4 regions of the Pseudomonas sp. NPDC086581 genome follow, and region 2 is predicted to be linked to each of the others. Evidence: riboswitches for the same ligand, from Rfam matches in the RefSeq annotation. Region 2 holds a riboswitch; each other region holds the start of a gene.
The links. Region 2 has a riboswitch for cobalamin ahead of cobG (precorrin-3B synthase). Riboswitches for the same ligand answer to the same signal wherever they lie in the genome.

Region 1: it holds a riboswitch for cobalamin, as region 2 does, so the genes downstream of both, ACIPK7_RS02735 (TonB-dependent receptor plug domain-containing protein) here and cobG (precorrin-3B synthase) in region 2, are expected to answer to the same signal.
Region 3: it holds a riboswitch for cobalamin, as region 2 does, so the genes downstream of both, cobO (cob(I)yrinic acid a,c-diamide adenosyltransferase) here and cobG (precorrin-3B synthase) in region 2, are expected to answer to the same signal.
Region 4: it holds a riboswitch for cobalamin, as region 2 does, so the genes downstream of both, ACIPK7_RS19285 (TonB-dependent receptor domain-containing protein) here and cobG (precorrin-3B synthase) in region 2, are expected to answer to the same signal.

What each region holds. Positions count from the first base shown of each region.
Region 1 is NZ_JBIVBR010000001.1:555,612-560,735, forward strand. It holds gene ACIPK7_RS02725 (ABC transporter substrate-binding protein) at 1-169, opposite strand, end outside; gene ACIPK7_RS02730 ((2Fe-2S) ferredoxin domain-containing protein) at 306-1,010, opposite strand; gene ACIPK7_RS02735 (TonB-dependent receptor plug domain-containing protein) at 1,010-2,866, opposite strand; cobalamin riboswitch at 3,059-3,266, opposite strand; gene ACIPK7_RS02740 (VOC family protein) at 3,340-3,768, opposite strand; gene ACIPK7_RS02745 (cupin domain-containing protein) at 3,946-4,314, shown strand; gene ACIPK7_RS02750 (DUF3303 domain-containing protein) at 4,508-4,807, shown strand; gene ACIPK7_RS02755 (GlxA family transcriptional regulator) at 4,797-5,124, opposite strand, start outside.
Region 2 is NZ_JBIVBR010000009.1:49,350-54,473, reverse strand. It holds gene ACIPK7_RS18595 (cobalt-precorrin-5B (C(1))-methyltransferase) at 1-255, opposite strand, end outside; gene cbiE (precorrin-6y C5,15-methyltransferase (decarboxylating) subunit CbiE) at 258-1,469, opposite strand; cobalamin riboswitch at 1,537-1,778, shown strand; gene cobG (precorrin-3B synthase) at 1,856-3,211, shown strand; gene ACIPK7_RS18580 (precorrin-8X methylmutase) at 3,204-3,830, shown strand; gene ACIPK7_RS18575 (precorrin-2 C(20)-methyltransferase) at 3,830-4,570, shown strand; gene cobJ (precorrin-3B C(17)-methyltransferase) at 4,570-5,124, shown strand, end outside.
Region 3 is NZ_JBIVBR010000001.1:427,312-432,435, forward strand. It holds gene ACIPK7_RS02060 (cobyrinate a,c-diamide synthase) at 1-764, opposite strand, end outside; gene cobO (cob(I)yrinic acid a,c-diamide adenosyltransferase) at 793-1,404, opposite strand; cobalamin riboswitch at 1,674-1,897, opposite strand; gene ACIPK7_RS02070 (ABC transporter permease) at 2,028-3,173, shown strand; gene ACIPK7_RS02075 (ABC transporter ATP-binding protein) at 3,170-3,955, shown strand; gene ACIPK7_RS02080 (MlaD family protein) at 3,956-4,894, shown strand; gene ACIPK7_RS02085 (ABC-type transport auxiliary lipoprotein family protein) at 4,891-5,124, shown strand, end outside.
Region 4 is NZ_JBIVBR010000009.1:191,083-196,206, reverse strand. It holds gene dxs (1-deoxy-D-xylulose-5-phosphate synthase) at 1-1,267, shown strand, start outside; cobalamin riboswitch at 1,305-1,501, shown strand; gene ACIPK7_RS19285 (TonB-dependent receptor domain-containing protein) at 1,590-3,446, shown strand; gene ACIPK7_RS19280 (HAD family hydrolase) at 3,747-4,346, opposite strand; gene tesB (acyl-CoA thioesterase II) at 4,343-5,124, opposite strand, start outside.

The DNA of each region.
Region 1 (5,124 bases), on a different contig from region 2:
CATCATCGATGTACGCCACGCCGATCAGCCGCTCCCCGGCCCCGAGCGCCAGCAGCAGGTCGGCGGCGTGCTGGTTGAGGGCGAGGATGCGCTGCGGCGGGTGGTCGAGTCGCCAGGTTTGGGCGCAGTTGCGGTAGTCCTGGGCGGAGGCCGTCATTGCGCTGAGCATCACAGCCACCCCGAGCGCCTTAGCCAGCCTGTAGGAACGTGGGGGACGCCTAGTCATTGCTCGCGAACCTGCCCGGATACCCATGGCATCAAGCGGTTCGCGAGCAAGCTCACTCCTACGAAGAGCAACCTGTGCTTCATGGCTCACCGTCCACACGCAGTTCGTCCACCGGCACGCCATCACGCAAATGCTCCGCCACCATCCGGCACACCTGCTCGTCACTGCGCAGGCCATACCAGACGCGTTCGGGATAGACCGTCAGCAGCGGCCCGCGATTGCACGGGAATTGGCAGCCGGTGCGGGTCAGCAGGGCGCCCTCGGCGTTCTCGTACAGATCGAGGCGGATCAGCTCGCGACGCAGGGTCTTCCATAACGGCAGCGCACCGCGCCGCACACAACGCGGCCCGGTGCAGAGGAACAGGTGATGCCGGTGCGGCGGTGGCGCGGACCAGTCCGGCTGCGACGGCACTTCGCCGACGCCCTGGCAATCCAGCTGTTGCGCCGGATCATCAATCGCCGCCAGCACCGCCGCCGCATCCAGCCCGCGCCGGCCGAGCGCAGAAGCGGTGACCTTCGGCGGCGGCGCCTGCGGGTGCTCCGCGAACAAGGCAGCCAGTTCAGCCCGCAACCAGTCGAGATAGGCGCCGTCGCCGGTCGGTTCAAGGTCCACCAGCAGCAGTTCTCGCTCCTCGGCCAAGAGCTCGCGCACCCGCGCCCACAGCGAATCGAAACCCTCGCCGGTATCGATGCATTCGACACCGGCAAGACGCGCCGATACCTCGCGATGCAGGCGCTCGCCCTGGGCTCCGGCCAGCGGGCCGACCAGCAGGATGGCCTTCATCAGAAGCTGAAGGTGTAGCGCAGCTCGGCGGTGCGCGGCCGGCCGAGGTTGTCCACCTGGCGGATGCCGTTGCTGGTGCGACCAGTGGCGTAGTCGCGGTCCAGCAGGTTCTCCAGCAGCAGGCTCAGACGGTGCGCGTGGGCAGCGTCGAGGTAGCGGTAGGCGTCGCCGTCGAGCACCGTGTAGTGGCCATAGTCGTCGTCCTGGGCGCTGACGATGGAGCCGATATAGCGCGTGGCAAGGCCCGCCCCCCAGAGGCTGTCGTCATAGCCCAGGCGCACACGGGCGAAGAAGTGCGGGATGTTGTTCACCGTCACCCCCTCACGGCTGTCCACCAGGTTGCGCGTGGCGTCGGCCGAGACCTGCCAGTGCCGGCCAACCTGCAACTGACCGTTGGCTTCGATGCCCCGTACGGTGATCTCGCCGTTGCCGTTCACCCACTGATCGCCCGCGAGGGTGATGAGATCGGTGATCTCGCGGCGGAACAGCGTGACGCTGCCGCTCCACGGCTGCTCGAACAGCTCGCCGTTGTAGTCCAGGCCCAGCTCGGCGTTGCGGCTGCGCTCGGGCTTGAGGTCGCGGTTGCCGACTTCATCGCCCGGCTCGTTGACGAACAACTGCTCGGCGGTGGGCAGCTTGAAGGCGGTGCCGAACTGGCCGCGCAGCTTGAGCTGCTGCGTGAGGTCGTAAAGCGAGGTCAGCATCCACACGGTGGCGCCTTCACCGCCGGAGATTTCCTCGCGGCGCACGCCCAGGCTCGGGTGCCAGTCGGGCAGCGCCTCGATGTTCGGCCGCAGCTGGGCGTAGAGCGCGTGGGACTCGGCCTTGTCGTTGTCGATGATCAGCACATCGTCCTGGCCCTTGTACCACTGGTTGTCGTTGCCCAGGACCAGCTCGTGACCGCCCGCCAGCTTCGCCTTGCCTTCGAGCTGCGCGCCCCAGTCGGTGAAGCCCCAGTAGTCGTTGTGATTGAGCACCTGGGTGCCGCCGCCCTGCAGGTTGTAGACGCGGTCGTAGCGGGTATCCCAGTCATTGATGTGGGTCTTGGCGAACCAGCTGAAGTCCTCGCTGACGCTCTGCTGGAAAGTCGCCGTGGCAATCTGCTGCACGCGGTTGTTGCTGGTGTGGTGGTTGGAAGTTGGCCGGGCGAAGTCCAGCTCGGCGTCGGCGTACTGGTAGAACAGCTCCAGCCGCGAGGCATCGCCGATGGCCTGGATGGCCTTGGCGCCGAATACGTTGACGTCGTAGGAGCGACGCTTGTCGCTCACCGTGTCGGTCATGTCGCGGTCGCGGTAGGGCTGGTAGCCGTCGGAGCGGTTGTGGCTGACGTAGGCCATCAGGCCGAGGTCGCCCAGGCCGTTCTGCGCGATCTTCTCGGCGCGGGCATCACCACTGCGGCCCTTGAAGGTGTCCAGGCCGAGATTCACTTCGCCGGCCGCCTCGCGGCTCCGCGCGCTGCGGGTGACGATGTTGATCACCCCGGACACCGCCTGGGTGCCGAACAGCAGGCCCTGGCCGCCCTTGAGCACTTCGATGCGCTCCACCGCGGTGGTCGGCAGGGTGTCGATGTAGATGCCGCCGTAGAGGCGGTTGTTCAGCCGCACGCCGTCCAGCAGGATCAGCGTGTCGTCATTACGCCCGCCGAGCAGTGAGTAGGTGCCGTAGTCGAACGGTCCGTTCTTCGGCGCAACGAACAGGCCGGGCACGACCATCTGCAGCACGCGGGTGATGTCGGCGCTGGGGCCGGCGCGTTCGATCTGCTGGCGGTCGATGACCTCCAGCTTGCTGCCGTAGCGGGCCATGTCGGCCACGGTGGTGGATTCCACGGAAGGGCCGCTGACGATTTCATCGGCCAGGTCGAGCGGCGCCGCAGCGAGCTGCGAGCCAAGGACACAGAGAGGAAGGACAGAACTCCAGCGCAGGACACGCCGGTTCAGGAACGAAGAATGTTGCAAGGTGATCGCCTCGAAATCGGGATTTCGCAGGCGGCGCAGCGACACCCGGAACGAGCGCGCCCCGGGAACCGGCTCACGCCCGCCCACCGCGGGTTTGCCAAACAGGTTCCAGGCCGGTCTCCGGGCTTGCGAGGGTCATGAAACGTCCGCCTTCCCATGCCTGAGCACAGTGGCCTAGTGGATGCTTCGCTCGCTTACCGTTGCGGGGGCAGCGCCGGACTGGTCGCACGAGGGCGACGCACCGGCTTCCCGTTTCACCCCACGCACGGCGGCGGGGGGCACCTGAAACGGGGCGAATCTGAACACTTGGCGGACGAAAGCGTCAAGCGCAGGGGTTGGGCAGGATGTTGCGGGCTTGGCGCGAAAGCGCGGGATCAGTGCCAGGGATCGTAGGTGCCGAAACTCCAGATGTGCCCTTCCGGATCACGGCAGGTGAAACCCTGGCCGCCGTAGTCCTCGTCCTTGATGTCGATGACGATCTGCGCGCCGCCGTCCACTGCCGCGCGATACAGCACCTCGGCATCCTTCACCACCACGTAGATGCTCTGCGTGCAGCCGCCCATCTCGTCGGGCTGGCGCATCAGCCGGCCGTATTCGTTGTCGTGCAATGACCCGAGCATCACCAGCCCGCTGCCGTCGGCCAGCGCCAGCTGCGCGTGGGCGATGCCGCCATGATCATCGGCGACCACCAGTTGCCGCTGGAAGCCGAAGGTGGCGCACAGCCAGTCGATGGCCTGGGGCGCATCGCGGTAGCGCAGGCAAGGGATGACGCTGGGGCGGGCAATGGGAGCGGGCGTGGACATGGCGGTCTCCAGCAAGAACGGGCGCGATGATCTGAGCATAGTCACCCGTTTTCGCCCCTCAGCGCCATGCGGCGACCAGCAGCAAATCGGTAAGCCGCATCGAAGCGCAATTTCCTGCAAGACCGCTCGACGGGTCGGTCGTAGTGTCGACGCAACGATCCCAAGGAGAACACCACCGTGACCCAACGCCAACCGATCAACCTGCAGGCCAAGCTCGACCGCATCAGTGAAACCTGGCAACCACGGGTGATCGCCGAGATGAACGACTACCAGTTCAAGGTGGTGAAGCTGCAGGGCGACTTCGTCTGGCACAGCCACGCCGACACCGACGAGACCTTCATCGTGCTGGATGGCGAGCTGCGCATCGACTTCCGCGACGGCCCGCTGACCCTGCGCGCCGGCGAACTGTACGTGGTGCCCCGCGGCGTGGAGCACAAGCCCTACGCCGAGCACGAGGTGCAGGTGATGCTGATCGAACCGCGCGGGGTGCTGAACACCGGCGACCAGGGCGGCGAACGCACGGCGGAGAATGATCGCTGGGTGTGACCGTCGATCGACGGCATCGTGCGCCGCCGATCAGCGGCATCTCGCCTTCGGGCGACGGCTGCTATGCCTGACGGGAGGAAACCGCTCCCAGCCGGCGGCTGTAACGCCTGGGAAACAACAGGCGTGACTCTGGCGGCGGTACCGATTCGGGTCCGCGACACTTGACTGCCCGGACCCGGGCCAGAGGTGCGACATGCTCTATCTGGTGAGTTGGACCATTCCCATGGAAAACCGTGATGCCGCCATCGAGCGCTTCCTCAAGAACGGCGCACTGCCGCATGCTGCGGTAAAGCTGCTAGGCCGCTGGCATGCCGTCGGGCACATGCTCGGCTTCGGGTTGGCCGAAGCCGAGAGCCCTATCGAAATACAACGCTGGATGATGCAGTGGAACGATCTGCTGGACATGCAGGTTCATCCTGCCCTCACCGACCAGGATCTGGCACCGCTGATGATGGAGCTGATGCAGCAGAAACAGGCTGCGCTCAATCGCTGAGTGCGCTCGCGCCAACCTTCGCCCCGAAGCGCTTGCGATAATCGCTCGGCGCCATCCCGGTGATCTTGCGGAAGGTGCTGCGGAACGAGCCCGGATCGAGGTAGCCGACCGTATAGGCGATGTGGTCCACCGTGCCGTTGGTGAATTCCAGCAGCTCGCGCGCCTTGCCTACCCGCAGGTGCTGGCAGTACTCGGTGGGCTTGAGCCCGGTGGCGGCGCGGAAGCGGCGCAGGAAGGTGCGCTCTTCCAGTCCAGCCTGGGCGGCCATGGCAGCGAGGCTGACGTCCACCGCGCCGTTGCCCTGCAGCCAATGCTGC
Region 2 (5,124 bases):
CAGCGCACCGTGGGTCACGTCCGGGTCGTCGCCGGCATCCTTCAGCGTGCCGGCTTCGGCACCCTCGGCGGTGAGCCGGCAGAACTCCAGGCGCAAGGTCGCACTGCGCTCCTTGGGCAGGACGATCTGCGCAGCGTCCAGCGTTTCACCGGTGAGCAGCAGACGCGCGGCGGCCAGGCTGGTGGCGGTGGCGCAGCTGCCGGTGGTGTAACCGCTGCGCAGCGGGCGGGGTTCTTCCGGAGTCTCTTCGCGCATCGTCAATCGGCCAGGGGCTTGCGCACTTCCAGCAGGGTGATCGGCAACGCCGCGCGCCAGGTATCGAAGCCGCCCAGCGGCTGGGCCTGGGACACCGACAGGCGGGTCAGTTCGCCGCCGATGCGGGCGCGCCAGCTGAGCAGCATGGATTCGCTCTGCAGGGTGACCGCGTTGGCGACCAGCCGGCCGCCGGGCTTGAGTTGCTCCCAGCATTGCTCGAACACACCAGGCAGGGTCACACCGCCGCCGATGAAGATCGCATCGGGGCGCTCCAGACCCTGCAAGGCTTCCGGCGCGGCACCGCAGACCAGTTGCAGCGCCGGCACGCCAAGGGCGTCACGGTTGAAGCGAATGTGCTCCTGGCGCCCGTCGTTGGCTTCGATGGCCAGCGTGCGGCAGCTCGGATGTGCGCGCATCCATTCGATGCCGATGGAACCGCAACCGGCGCCGACATCCCACAGCAGCTCACCGGGCTTCGGCGCCAGCCGCGCCAGGGTTACGGCGCGAACATCGCGCTTGGTCAGTTGGCCGTCATGGCGGTAGACCTCGTCCGGCAGGCCGGTGGTCAGCGGCAGGCGAACAGCGTCAGCACCCGCCACGCATTGCACCGCAACGAGATTCAGCGCGGCGGTCTCGCTCGGCGACCAGTCGCTGGCGAGTCCGTCGATGCGTCGCTCCACCTCGCCGCCCAGGTGCTCCAGCACGCTGAGGCGACTCGCGCCGAAACCCCGTTCGCGCAGCAGCGCAGCGATGGCCGCCGGGCTGCTGCCATCGTTGCTGAGGATCAGCAGCTTCGCGCCGTCGTGGATCTGCGCATTGAGTGCCGCCAATGGGCGCGCCACCAGCGACAGCAGCGTGCAGTCCTGCAACGCCCAGCCCATCCGCGCGGCAGCGAGCGAAGCGGAAGACGGCGCGGAAAGTACGAGCATTTCCTCGGACGGAATCTGACGGGCAAGGCTTGCGCCGACGCCGAACAGCATCGGGTCGCCGCTGGCCAGCACGCAGGTCGGCTCACCGCGTCGACGCAAGACCGGCTCCAGGCTGAACGGGCTCGGCCAGGCCTGGCGACGGGCGCCCAGGCAATGCGGCAGTAACTCCAGCTGGCGTGGCGCGCCAATCACTTCGCTGGCGGCGAGCAGGGCGCGGCGCGCGGCCTTGCCGAGGCCGGCATAGCCGTCCTCGCCGATGCCGACAATGGTCAGCCAGGGCGTCATGAAATGTCCTCAGGGGTGCGACGATCGATCCGACGGGCAGGCTTTTCCTGCCTCCGAACAAAGCAGGCATAATACCCGCTTCGTCGGTGCTCGTAGGACGCTTCGCCTTTTGCGGTGAAGTTTCTCAGAGCCGAAGAGGGAACACGGTTAAGCCGTGGCTGCCCCCGCAACTGTAAGCAGCGAGTCCGCGCAATGCGGCGACACGAGAACGACGTTCCGTGCCGCCGGCCAGGCCACTGGGCAACCGGGAAGGCCGCGCTGGATGAGGACCTGCCAGCCAGGAGACCTGCCGACGAAACCAGTCGCGCGTGCAGACATCGAGCGGGGTGTATCGGTGTCGTGAAGTCCCCTTTGGGGGATTCGCAGGTCACCGCGATCCAGCCCTGGTGACCACCGTGCAAGACCCTTCAGCCCTGCCCGTCCGTCCGCATGCCTGCCCCGGCCTGCTGCGCATCGTGGCCTCCCGCGATGGGGGCATCTGCCGCCTCAAGCTGCCTTGCGGGCAACTCGACGCCAACGCCGCGCGCGCCATCGCCCTGGCGGCCGAACGGCATGCAGACGGCGTGCTCGAAGCGACCAACCGCGCCAACCTGCAAATTCGCGGCGTACATGCCGGCGCCGAAAATGCGCTGAGCCGTGAACTGCTGGCCGCCGGCCTCGGCCCGCGTGAGCTGGCTTCGGACGACGTGCGCAACCTGCTGGTCAGCCCGGCGCTCGGCCTGGACACTGGCAGCGCGTTCGACGCGAGCCCGCTGGCCCGCCAGCTGCTCGACCTGCTGGAGCACACCCCGCGCTTCCACGGCCTGTCGCCCAAGTTCGGCATCCAGCTGGACGCCGGCGAAACGCTGGCGATGCTGGAACACCCCAACGATCTCTGGCTTTCGGCCATGTCCGACGGTGCCGCGCCGCTGTTCGCCTTCGGCCTGGCCGGCTGCCCACCGCAGCGCGAGACCGATCGCCCTGCTCTCGCCGCCGTCAGCGCCGAACAGGTACCGCTGCTGGTGGAAACTCTGCTGCACCTGTTCCTCGATCTTGCCGGCGACGGCCAGACGCGCATGCGCCACCTGCGCGAGATGCTTCGCGATGAAGTGCTGCTGGAGCGCCTGCAGCAACGCCTGCCCTTCCCGCTGCAACTCGGAGCGGCTGTGGATAACTGGCGACGTCCTGCGCCGCAGGCTTTCGGCCATCTCGGAATTCAGCCCCAGCGTCAGCCGGAACGGGTCATGGTCGGCGCGGGATTCGTCCTCGGACGCCTCGACAGCACCACCCTGTTCGGCCTCGCGGATCTTGCCGAGCGCTTCAGCGTCGGACAGCTGCGTCTGACGCCCTGGCAAAGTCTGATCCTCCCTGGCGTGGCACAAACCGATGCCGCCGTCGTGCTCGGCGCGCTGGCCAACCTCGGCCTGGTGATCGACGCCGCGCAGCCGCTGTCGCGCCTCGTCGCATGCAGCGGTTCCAGCGGTTGCGCCCGTGGGCTGGCCGACACTAAGGCCGATGCGCTGCGCCTGGCCGAGCGCCTGCGCCACGCACCGCCGGCCGGTGTACACCTGTGCGGCTGCCCGCGCTCCTGCGCCGCCGCCCACGTCGCCCCTTACACCCTGCTGGCCGTCGCCGACGGCCGCTATGACCTGTTCCGTCGCGCCGATGGCGTGGCCGGCTTCGGCCAGCCAGTGGCGCGCAACCTTTCCCTCGATGCCGCCGGCGACCTGCTGGCCGCACCCGGAGCCCTCACCGATGCTTGATTACATTCGCGACGGCCAGGCGATCTACCGCCAGTCCTTCGCCACTATTCGCGCCGAAGCCGACCTGTCCGGCATTCCCGCCGACCTCGAGAAACTCGCCGTGCGGGTGATCCACGCCTGCGGCATGGTCGACGTCGTGCAGGACCTGCACTTCTCCGCCGGCGCCGGGGCCATCGGCCGTGCGGCGCTGGCCGCTGGCGCACCGATCCTCTGCGATGCGCGGATGGTCGCCGAGGGCATCACCCGCGCGCGCCTGCCGGCCCACAACGAGGTGATCTGCACCCTCAACAATGCAGACGTACCCGACCTCGCCCGCGAACTGGGCAACACCCGCTCGGCGGTGGCGCTGGAGCACTGGCGCGAGCACCTGGAAGGCAGCGTGGTGGTGATCGGCAACGCGCCGACCGCGCTCTTCTACCTGCTGGAAATGCTCGATGCCGGCGCGCCGAAACCGGCGCTGATCCTCGGTTTCCCGGTGGGCTTCGTCGGCGCCATGGAGTCCAAGGACGCCCTCGCCGCCGACAGCCGTGGCGTGCCCTACGTGATCGTCCGCGGTCGCCGTGGCGGCAGCGCGATGGCCGCCGCCGCAGTGAACGCCCTGGCCACGGAGGTGGAGTGATGACCGGCCGCCTCATCGGCCTGGGCGTCGGCCCGGGCGACCCGGAATTGCTGACCCTCAAGGCCCTGCGCCTGCTGCGCGCCTCCCCGGTGATCGGCTATTTCGTGGCCAAGGCCAAGCACCACGCCGGCCAGGGCGGAAACGCCTTCGCCATCATCGAGCAGCACCTGCTCGATGAGCAGCAACGCCTGCCGCTGGTCTACCCGGTGACTACCGAGAAGCTGGAGCCACCGCTGACCTACGAAGGCGTGATCAGCGACTTCTATGACACCGCTGCCGAGCAGGTGGCGATGCACCTGGATGCCGGCCGCGACGTGGCGGTGATCTGCGAGGGCGACCCGTTCTTCTACGGCTCCTACATGTACCTGCATGACCGACTTTCAGAGCGGTACGACACCGAAGTCGTACCCGGCGTCTGCTCGATGCTCGGCAGTGCGGCGGTGCTCGGCGTGCCGCTGGTGTACCGCAACCAGAGCCTGTCGGTGCTCTCCGGCGTGCTGCCCGAAGACGAACTCAAGCGCCGCCTGGCCGACGCCGATGCGGCGGTGGTGATGAAGCTCGGCCGCAACTTCGACAAGGTTCGCCGCGTGCTGCGCGAGCTGGGCCGTGACGGCGGCGCCCACTACGTCGAGCGCGCAACCATGCGCGAGCAGCGCATCGTCGCGCTGGACGACGTGGACCCGATGGCCTCGCCGTATTTCTCGATGATCGTCATCCCCGGCCAGCGGTGGAACGGCTGATGCGCGCTGCCATCGTCATTCTCGGCCAGGGTGCGCTGGCTACGGCGCGACGCCTGCAGGGCGTTTATCCACAGGCGCGTGTGCTGGGTCTGAAAGACCGTGTCGAAGGCGCCGATGAATCCTACGCAAACTTCGGCGAAACCCTGCGCCAGCTCTACCGCGACGATACCCCGATCATCGCCCTGTGCGCGGCAGGCATCGTCATCCGCACCCTCGCGGCAGTGCTGGTCGAGAAAGGCGCGGAGCCGCCGGTTCTGGCAGTCGCCGAAGACGGCAGCGCGGTGGTGCCGCTGCTCGGCGGGCTCGGCGGGGTGAACCGCATGGCCCGCGAGCTGGCCGCTGCGCTGGAGGTGACGCCCGCCATCACCACCAGCGGCGAACTGCGTTTCGGTGCCTGCCTGCTCGACCCGCCACCGGGCTATGCGCTGGCGGATATCGAACAGGGCAAGCGCTTCGTCTCCGACCTGCTGGGGGGCGACACCCTGCGCATCGAGGGCTACGCGCCCTGGCTGGAGGAACTGGACCTGCCGCTGGCCGACGACGCCGCGCACACC
Region 3 (5,124 bases), on a different contig from region 2:
TTGGCCTGGTAGAGGAAGGCAAAGGCGTTGTCCCGTGCCACGCCGATCCGCACGCCATCGAGGCGGGAAGACTCACGGCGCAACTCAGACGCGGCGAAGCTCACCGGCAGCGGCAGCTCGGTACTGGCGCTGGCCGCCAGGGCATCGGCGGCGGCGTCCAGGCGGGCGTCGAGATCGGCCAGCTCATCGGCCTGCACCAGGCCGAGGTGTCGGCTGGGCAGCTCCACTTCGGTATCGCGCGGCAGCGCGCCATACCAGCGAATCCACTCCGGCAGGCTGTCGCGCACCAGGTCGCGGTGACGCTGGCTGCCGATACGGTTGGCGAGCACGCCGGAGAACGGCAGGTCGCTCTGGTAGGTCGCCATGCCAACGGCCATGGCGCCGAAGGTCTGCGCCATGGACTGGCCGTTGATCACCGCCATCACCGGCACATTGAAGCGCCGCGCCAGGTCGGCCGCAGACGGCGAGCCGTCGAACAGGCCCATCACGCCTTCGATGAGGATCAGGTCGGCCTCGCCGGCCGCTTCCCATAGCAGCCGACGGCTCTCTTCCTCGCCGACCATCCACAAGTCCAGTTGGTAGACCGGCGCGTCACTGGCGCGGGCGAGGATCATCGGGTCGAGGAAGTCCGGGCCGCACTTGAACACCCGCACCTTGCGCCCGAGGCGTGTGTGCAGGCGTGCCAGGGCGGCGGTCACGGTGGTCTTGCCCTGCCCGGAAGCGGGGGCGGCGATCAGCAATGCGGGGCATTGGCGCGAGGTCATAAGACGCGCTCCGCCACAACGGGATGCATCAGAACTCCACCCCTTTCTGCGCCTTGATGCCGGCCTTGAAGGCGTGTTTCACCAGGCCCATCTCGGTCACGGTGTCGGCGGCCTCGAGCATCGCCGGCTGCGCGCCACGGCCAGTGGCGACCACATGCTGCATCGACGGACGCGCGGCGATATCGGACAGCACGGTGTCCAGTTCCAGGTAGCCGTGTTTGAGGGCGATGTTCACCTCGTCCAGTACCACCAGGCCGACTTCGGGGTCGGCCAGCAGCTGGCGCGCCACGTCCCAGGCGGACTGAGCCTTGGCGATGTCACGCTGGCGATCCTGGGTTTCCCAGGTGAAGCCCTCGCCCATCACGTGAAAGCTGACCTCCTCGGGGAAGCGGCGGAAGAACGCCTCTTCACCCGTGGTCGCGGCGCCCTTGATGAACTGCACTACGCCTACCTTCATGCCATGGCCAAGCGCGCGGGCGACCATGCCGAAAGCCGAGCTGCTCTTGCCCTTGCCGTTGCCGCTGTTGACCAGGAACACGCCGCGCTCCCCCTGGGCCTGGGCGATCTTCTCGTCGATCACTGCCTTCTTGCGCTGCATGCGCGAGCGATGGCGCTCGTCCTTTTCCGGGGATTCAGTCATGGGAAGTTGCTCCTGAAAGCGAATGCGCAGGCGTCAGGCTGCCGCCCGGGTGGCAGCGCACGAGGAATGGAATGGGCAGGGACGAACCGCGGCGACGCACAAGCGCCATGCGGCAGAGGCCGCCCAGCGCAAAGGCTGTCGACCTGGGGAATAGGGATTGCACCTGAAGGATTCTCCGCCGCTCTCACCCGCGCGGCACTGACCAGTCGGGGCAGGCGGAGGACGGCAACGCGCGGCGCGCAGCGCCGACGTCGGCAGCGCCTCCCGCGATGCCATGCGATGCAGCAGGCCGGTCTCCGGGCTTGCGAGTGACGCCGTGAGGCTGTCGATGAACCGCGCCTTCCCATGCCGATGGCACAGTGGCGGATTGCGGTTCGAAGCTCGCTTACCGTTGCGGGGGCAGCGCCGGAATGGTCGATTGCGCATCGATTTCACCGGCTTCCCTGTTTCACTCGCGGCTTGCGCCGAGAGCACCTGAAGCAGGCGCGCAGCTTAGTGGCTGGCGGCCTGGGGCGTCAATTGAACAGGATGTCGCCGGGCTTGTCCCAGCATCAGGCAAGCGCTCTACAATGCGACACACCTGTCCAATCATGGCACTGTGTAACTCCGCTAGAATGCGAACCATGACGATGACTGCCCAGCCCGGCCAGCTTCAGCTCGACACCTCCGCCAGCCCACCGCTGATGCACGTCAGCGGCGACTGGACGCTCGCGCATTTCTCCGTGCTGGAAGCCCAGGTAGCCGCCCAGCGCCATGCCGAGTCCCCCGCCGAGCTGGATTTTGCCGGCCTCGGCGCGCTGGATACCGCCGGCGCCGCGCTGCTCGCCGAGATCATCGGCGGCGCACGCATGAGTCAGCTGGAACAGATCGCCCGCAACCTCCCCGCCGAACGCCAAGCCTTGCTGCGCGCCGTCGGCAGCGCCATCACCCAGTGCCGCCTGGACGAAAAGGCGCCGGAGCCGGGCAACGCGCTGGTCGACGTGCTCGAGCGCATCGGCATCGCCACCCTGACCTTCCGCGAACACCTGGTCGGCCTGCTCGGATTCATCGGCCTGACCCTGCAGACGCTGCTGCGAAACCTGCTGCGCCCAAGACGCTGGCGGCTCACCTCGCTGGCCGCGCACATGGAGGAAACCGGACTGGACGCCGTGCCCATCGTCGCCCTGCTGACCTTCATGGTCGGTGCGGTAGTGGCCTTTCTAGGTGCCACGGTGCTGCAGAAATTCGGCGCGCAGATATACACCGTCGATCTGGTGGGCTTCTCCTTCCTGCGCGAATTCGGCGTGCTGCTCACCGCGATCCTGCTTGCCGGCCGCACCGCCAGCGCCTTCACCGCGCAGATCGGCTCGATGAAGGCCAACCAGGAAATCGACGCCATCCAGGCCTTGGGCCTCGACCCAGTGGAACTGCTGGTGTTGCCACGCGTCCTGGCCCTGCTGCTGACCCTGCCGATGCTGACCTTCCTGGCGATGATCTCCGGCATCTTCGGCGGCGGCGTGGTCTGCGCCCTCGCCCTTGATATCTCGCCACGCATGTTCCTCTACATGCTGCAGAACGACATCGCCGTGCAGCACTTCCTGGTCGGCATCGTCAAAGCCCCGATATTCGCTTTCATCATCGCCGTGATCGGCTGCCTGGAGGGCTTCCGCGTCAGCGGCAGCGCGCAGTCAGTGGGCGAGCACACGACCTCAAGCGTGGTCCAGTCGATCTTCGTGGTGATTCTGCTGGATGCGGTCTTCGCGCTGTTCTTCATGGAGATGGGCTGGTGAGCGAACCGATCATCGTCGTCCGCGACCTCGCCAACCGTTTCGGTACCCACGCCGTGCACGAGCACCTGGACCTCGACGTGATGAAGGGCGAGATCCTCGGCGTGGTCGGCGGCTCGGGCACCGGCAAGTCGGTGCTGCTGCGCAGCATCATCGGCCTGCGCCAACCCAGCGAAGGCAGCGTGCATGTGTTCGGGCAGAACCTGCCGGCGCTGCCGCCCCTTGAGCGCTCGAAGCTGGAAAGGCACTTCGGCGTGCTGTTCCAGAACGGCGCGCTGTTCTCCTCGCTGACCGTGAGCGAGAACATCTGCCTGCCGCTGATCGAGCACGCCGGGCTGTCCCGCGCCGATGCGCAGTTCATGGCCAAGGTGAAGATTTCCCTGGCCGGCCTGCCGCCGGACGCCGGCGGCAAATACCCGGCCGAGCTCTCCGGCGGCATGGTCAAGCGTGCCGCCCTGGCCCGCGCCCTGGCGCTGGACCCGGACATTCTGTTTCTCGACGAACCCACCGCCGGCCTCGACCCCATCGGCGCGGCGGCTTTCGACCAACTCATCCTGACCCTGCGCGACGCCTTCAACCTCACGGTGTTCCTGGTCACCCACGACCTGGACACCCTCTACACCATCTGCGACCGCGTCGCCGTGCTGTCGCAGAAACGCGTGCTGGTGGTGGGGCCACTGGACCAGGTCGCCCGTACCGACGACGCCTGGGTACAGGAATACTTCCACGGTCCGCGCGGCCGTGCCGCGCTGCAGGCCACCGAACACCTGCGGGAGGAAAGCTGAATGGAAACCCGTGCCCATCACGTGCTGATCGGCCTGTTCACCCTGGTCGTGTCGATCGGCGCGTTGCTCTTCGCCCTGTGGCTGGCGCAGTCGAGCAACGACCAGAAGTACAAGGTCTACGACGTGATCTTCAACGAGGCGGTGACCGGCCTGTCCGAGGGCGGCACCGTGCAGTACAGCGGCATCCGCGTGGGTGACGTGGTGTCCCTGCGCCTGGACCCGAACGACCCCCGCAAGGTCCGCGCACGCATCCGCGTCTATGACAGCACACCGATCCGCGAAGACACGCGCGCCAAGCTGGCCCTCACCGGCGTCACCGGCCAGGCCATCATCCAGCTATCCAGCGCCGCCCAGGACAGCCCGCCGCTGGCCAGCAAGGACGGCGAAGTGCCGGTGATCAAGACCATCCCCTCGCCGTTCGCCAAGTTGCTGGCCAACGGCGAGGACATCGCGACCAACATCAACAACCTGATCAACAACGTGAACCGAATGTTCTCCCAGGAGAACGTCGACCGCATCAGCCGCACCCTGGACCACATCGACCAGGCAACCGGCGTGGTCGCCGAACAGCGCGACGACATCCGACAAACCTTCAAGGAACTGGCTGCCGCCAGCGAGCAGGCGCGCATCACCCTGGCCAACGCCAGCCAGCTGCTCGAACGGGCCAACCAGACCCTTGGCGGCAAGGGTCAGGACATCCTTGATGACACCCAGAAGACTCTCGCTTCCCTGCGCACCAGCAGCGAGCGCGTGGAGCAGTTGCTGAACAGCAACTACGACTCGGTGAATGGCGGCCTCAATGGCCTGGGCGAGATTGGTCCGGCGGTCCGCGAACTGCGCTCCACCCTGGAAGACCTGCGCGGCGTCACCCGCCGCCTGCAGGAAAACCCCACCGGCTACCTGCTCGGCCGCGAGCGCAACAAGGAGTTCCAGCCATGATCGCCCCTCCCCGCCTGCTCGGCGCTGCTGCCCTGATCGGCCTGCTGGGCGCCTGCTCGATCCTCCCGGAAGCGGAAAGCCCGGACTTCTACCTGCTGCCGGCAACCCTGCAACCCGTGCGCAGCAACGCGGCGGTGAACTGGTCCCTGCGCGTCAGCGCGCCCACCGCCAGTCTGGCGCTGGATAGCAACCGCATTGCCGTAGTCCCGCAGGGCAACCAACTGAGCAGC
Region 4 (5,124 bases), 140 kb from region 2:
GCGCGAAGGCAGCAAGAAGGTGCTCTCGCGCCTGCCCGGTGCCTGGGAGATCGCCCGCCGCACCGAGGAATACGCCAAGGGCATGCTGGTCCCCGGCACGCTCTTCGAGGAGCTGGGCTGGAACTACATCGGCCCCATCGACGGCCACGACCTGCCGACCCTGATCGCCACCCTGCGCAACATGCGTGACCTCAAGGGCCCGCAGTTCCTCCATGTGGTGACCAAGAAGGGCAAGGGCTTCGGCCCGGCCGAGATCGACCCGATCGGCTATCACGCCATCACCAAGCTGGAGCCCGAGGGCGCCCCCGCCCACGCCGTGCCGAAGAAGGCCGGCGGGCCGAAATACTCCAGCGTGTTCGGCCAGTGGCTGTGCGACATGGCTGCGCAAGACCCACGCCTGGTCGGCATCACCCCGGCCATGAAGGAAGGCTCCGACCTGGTGGCCTTCGCCGACAAGTTCCCGGACCGCTACTTCGACGTCGCCATCGCCGAGCAGCACGCCGTGACCCTGGCGGCCGGCATGGCCTGCGACGGCGCCAAGCCGGTGGTGGCGATCTACTCCACCTTCCTGCAGCGCGGCTACGACCAGCTGATCCATGACGTCGCGGTGCAGAACCTCGACGTCTTGTTCGCCATCGACCGCGCCGGTCTGGTGGGCGAAGACGGCCCGACCCACGCCGGCAGCTTCGACCTCTCCTACCTGCGCTGCATCCCCGGCATGCTGGTGATGACTCCCAGCGACGAGAACGAACTGCGCAAGCTGCTCACCACCGGCCATCATTTCGAAGGCCCGGCGGCGGTACGCTACCCGCGCGGCACCGGCCCCAACGCACCCATCGAGGCGGCGCTGGAAGCGGTCGAGATCGGCAAGGGCGTGCTGCGCCGCGAAGGCAAGGCCGGCAAGGTCGCCTTCCTGGTGTTCGGCGTGCAACTGGCCGAAGCGCTGAAAGTCGCCGAGCAGTTCGATGCCACCGTCGCCGACATGCGCTTCGTCAAGCCGCTGGACGAAGAGCTGGTGCGCCAGCTGGCCGCCAGCCACGAGCTGCTGGTGACCGTCGAGGAGAACTCGGTGATGGGTGGCGCCGGCGCCGCCGTCAGCGAATTCCTCGCCCGCGAGAATATCCAGCAGCCGATCCTGCACCTGGGCCTGCCGGACTACTACGTCGAGCACGCCAAGCCCGCGCAGATGCTCGCGGAGTGCGGGCTAGACGCCGCCGGCATCGAAACATCGGTGACGGCGCGCCTGGAGGCCCTCGGCCAACGCTGAGACCGATCGGCGCATCCCTCCCCCGGAGTATTGCCAGTGACGGGCGCACCGACTAAGGTGCGCCCGTTTTCGTTCGAGGTAACGGGAAGCAGGTGAAAGACCTGCGCTGCCCCCGCAACGGTAACCGACGCGCTCCCTGCGGGAGCGCAGCATCGCCATCCGCCACTGCTTACGCGGGAAGGCGGCGATGTGACGTCGGCAGCCCGGAGACCGCCCTCGACACGCCCCGACAGGTGTTGCGGAGGGCCGCACCGTCAAGTGCGGCCTGCCGCCCTTGCCACGCCCTCCTCGAAAGTCATCCGACCGCTTTTGAGGACGTTCCATGAAACTGACCCGACTCGCCCTGGCCACCAGCCTGCTGCCCGGCCTGGCCTTAGCCGCCGACGACATCTACCGGCTCTCCGACCAGGTGATCACCTCCGCACGCCAGGCCCAGCCACGTGCCGAAGCCACTTCGGCCAACAGCGTATTCACCCGTGCCGACATCGAGCGCCTGCAAGTGCGCAGCGTTCCCGCCCTGCTCGCCCGCGTGCCCGGCGTGCAGATGGGCAGCTCCGGCGGCGTGGTCTCGTACTCCGTGCGCGGCACCAGCACCGCGCAGACCCTGGTGCTGGTGGACGGCCAGCGTATCGCCTCGGCCAGCAGCGGCATCGCCCGCCTGGATTACCTGAGCATCGACAGCATCGAGCGCGTCGAAGTGACCCGCGGCCCGCGTTCCGCACTGTACGGCGCCGACGCCATCGGCGGCGTCATCCAGATATTCACCCGCCGCGGTGACGCCGGCCTGCACCCCGAAGTACGCCTGGCTGCCGGTAGCCACGGCACCTTCGAACGCAGCCTGAGCCTGTCCGGCGGCGACGAGCAAACCCGCTACAACCTCGGTGGCAGCCTCGACGAGAGCCAGGGCTGGGACCGCACCAGCGACAACATCGGCGCCGACAGCGACGACGACGCCCAGCGCAACAAGGCCGTGCACCTGAACCTGGACCACCGTTTCAGCGAGGACTGGAAGGCCGGCCTGAACCTCAACGACCAGCGCGGCAAGAACGAATACGACGACGCCTACAACTTCGAGCCGGGCTCACCCCGCGACGAATTCCGCGTCAGCAGCTACAGCACCTACCTCGACGGCCAGATTACGAAGATGTGGAACAGCCGCCTGGAACTGGGCCGCAGCTTCGACCGCAACAAGGCCGTAGGCGCCGCCGACAGCTGGAACAACGGCACGCTGGAAACCACCCGCCACTCGGCGAGCTGGATCAACCGCCTGCAACTCGACGACGCCAACCAGCTGGCGCTGGGCGCCGACTGGTACGAAGACAAGGTCGACGGCAGCACCGCCTTCGCCGACGACCAGCGCAGCAACCGCGCCTTCTTCGCCCAGCACAGCTTCAAGAGCGACAACTTCGGCACCGAGCTGGGCATCCGCCACGACAACAACCAGGCCTACGGCAGCCAGAACAGCTGGAACGCCGCCCTCAGCCTGCCGGTAGGCGACAGCCAGACCTGGATCGCCAGCTACGGCGAAGGCTTCCGCGCGCCGACCTTCAGCGACCTCTACTACCCCGGCGCCAGCAACCCGGACCTGAAGGCCGAGACCTCGAAGACCTACGAGCTGCAATGGCGCGGGGACTTCTCCGGCACGCACCTGGAAGCCTCGCTGTACCGCACCGAGATCGACGACCTGATCGCCTGGGACAGTACCAGCAACCAGCCGGAGAACATCAACAAGGCACGCATCAATGGCTTCGAGGCCAGCGTCGCCCGCGACGTGCTCGGCTGGCAGGCCGCCCTCGGCCTGAGCCTGATCGACCCGCGCGACCGCGACACTGGCCATACCCTGCCGTACCGCGCGCGCCGCACCCTGAGCCTGGATCTGGATCGCCAGTTCGGCGCCTTCGGCGTCGGCGGCACCTGGCGCGCAGTCAGCCAGCGCTACGACGACGCGGCCAACACCCGCGAGCTGTCCGGCTACGGCGTGCTCGACCTGCGCACCAGCTGGCTGGCCAGCGACGAGATTCGCTTCGACCTGAAGCTGGATAACGCCCTGGACCGCGACTACACCCTGGGCGACTACCTGCGCCCGACCAGCCCGACGGACTACATGGGCGAAGCCCGCCCGTATCGCGAACCAGGCCGTACCGCCCTGCTGGCGGTGACCTGGACGCCGGAGCTGTAAGCGAAGCGGCCTGACGCCCCCTCACCCTAACTCTCTCCCGGAGGGAGAGGGGGCCGTTCGGCGCAGGGCGAAACTACAGTTTCGTAGGGCGCATAACCTGGAACAGGTTATCCGCCGCACACTCCTCCGGCGGATAACGCTGGCGCGTTATCCGCCCTACCGCCCAGACAGAACACCGGTGTGGAAATGGGTTCGCGAGGAAGCTCGCTCCTGCAGGTCCTGTTTACGCCGAAGCTTCGGAGTTTGCCGGGCTGCTCTTCGTAGGAGCGAGCTTGCTCGCGAACCCGCACAACCACGGGCTTAGACCAGAACCCCCGCCATCCGCCCCAGCTCCGCGCAATCGCGCGCATGCCAATCGGTCAGTTCGGGCCAGGGGTTTTCTGGCAGGTTCACCAGCGCACTGCGCGCCCCGGCGGCGCGGGCGCAGTCGAGGTCGAAGCGGTAATCACCCACCATGAGCATCTTCTGCGGCACCACGTCCCAGCGCGCGGCGAGGCGCAGCAAGCCGTCCGGACTGGGCTTGGGATCGGCTTCGCCACGGCCGAGAACATCCTCGGTGAGGAAGCAATCGCCGATACCGATGGCGTCCAGCGTAATCAGCGCCAGCTCATGGGCATTGCGGGTAAGGATGCCCAGTCGGTAGCCAGCGCCATGCAGCGCTCGCACCAGCTCCACCGCACCCGGCGCGGCTCTCGAAGCCACCGCCAACTCGCGCTCGTGCTCCAGCAGCCAGGCATGCTTGGCCGCCGCTTCGTCCTCCGGCAGCGCGGCCAGGTGGGTGAGGATATCGTGCTCCTGGGGAATCCCCAGGGCGCGCTTGATCGCCGGAAAATCGTGCACTGCCAGGGTCAGGGTGCCGTCCATGTCGAACACCCAGTGGCGGATGCTTTCCAGCGTCATGCCCAGTCCTCGCGGCGACGGATCAGGCCTTCCTGGGTCGAGGAAGCGACCAGCTGGCCGTCACGATTGAAGATACTGCCGCGCACGAAGCCGCGGCCGTTGCCGGCCCAGGGGCTGTCGATAGCGTAGAGCAGCCACTCGTCCGCCCGCAGGTCGCGGTGGAACCACACGGAATGGTCGATGGTGGCGACCTGCATGTCCTTCTGCCACACCGAGCGGCCGTGGGGCAGCAACGAGGTGGTGAGGAAACCGAAGTCCGAGGCGTAGGCGAGGATGTACTTGTGCAGCGCCGGGATGTCCGGCAGCTTGCCGTCGGCGCGCAGCCAGAGGTACTTGATCGGCTCGCCGACCTCGGGGTCGTACGGGTCGTTCTCGGTCACCGGGCGGATTTCGATGGGCTTGGGATAGAGCAGTTTGTCGCGGATGCGCTCGGGGAACTGCGCAGCACTGCGCTTCTTCAGCTCCTGGTCGGTCGGCAGGTTCTCCGGGCCGACCACGTCGGGCATGCTGATCTGGTGCTCGAAGCCTTCCTCATCGGTCTGGAACGAGGTGCTCAGGGCGAAGATCGGCTGGCCCTTCTGGATCGCGGTGACGCGGCGGGTGCTGAAGGTGCCGCCGTCGCGCACGCGGTCGACCTGGTAGACGACCGGCTTGCTGGCGTCGCCGGGGCGCAGGAAGTAGCCGTGCATGGAGTGCACGTGGCGCTCCGGGTCCACCGTCTGGCTGGCCGCCGACAGCGCCTGGCCGAGCACCTGCCCGCCGTACAGCTGGCGGAACC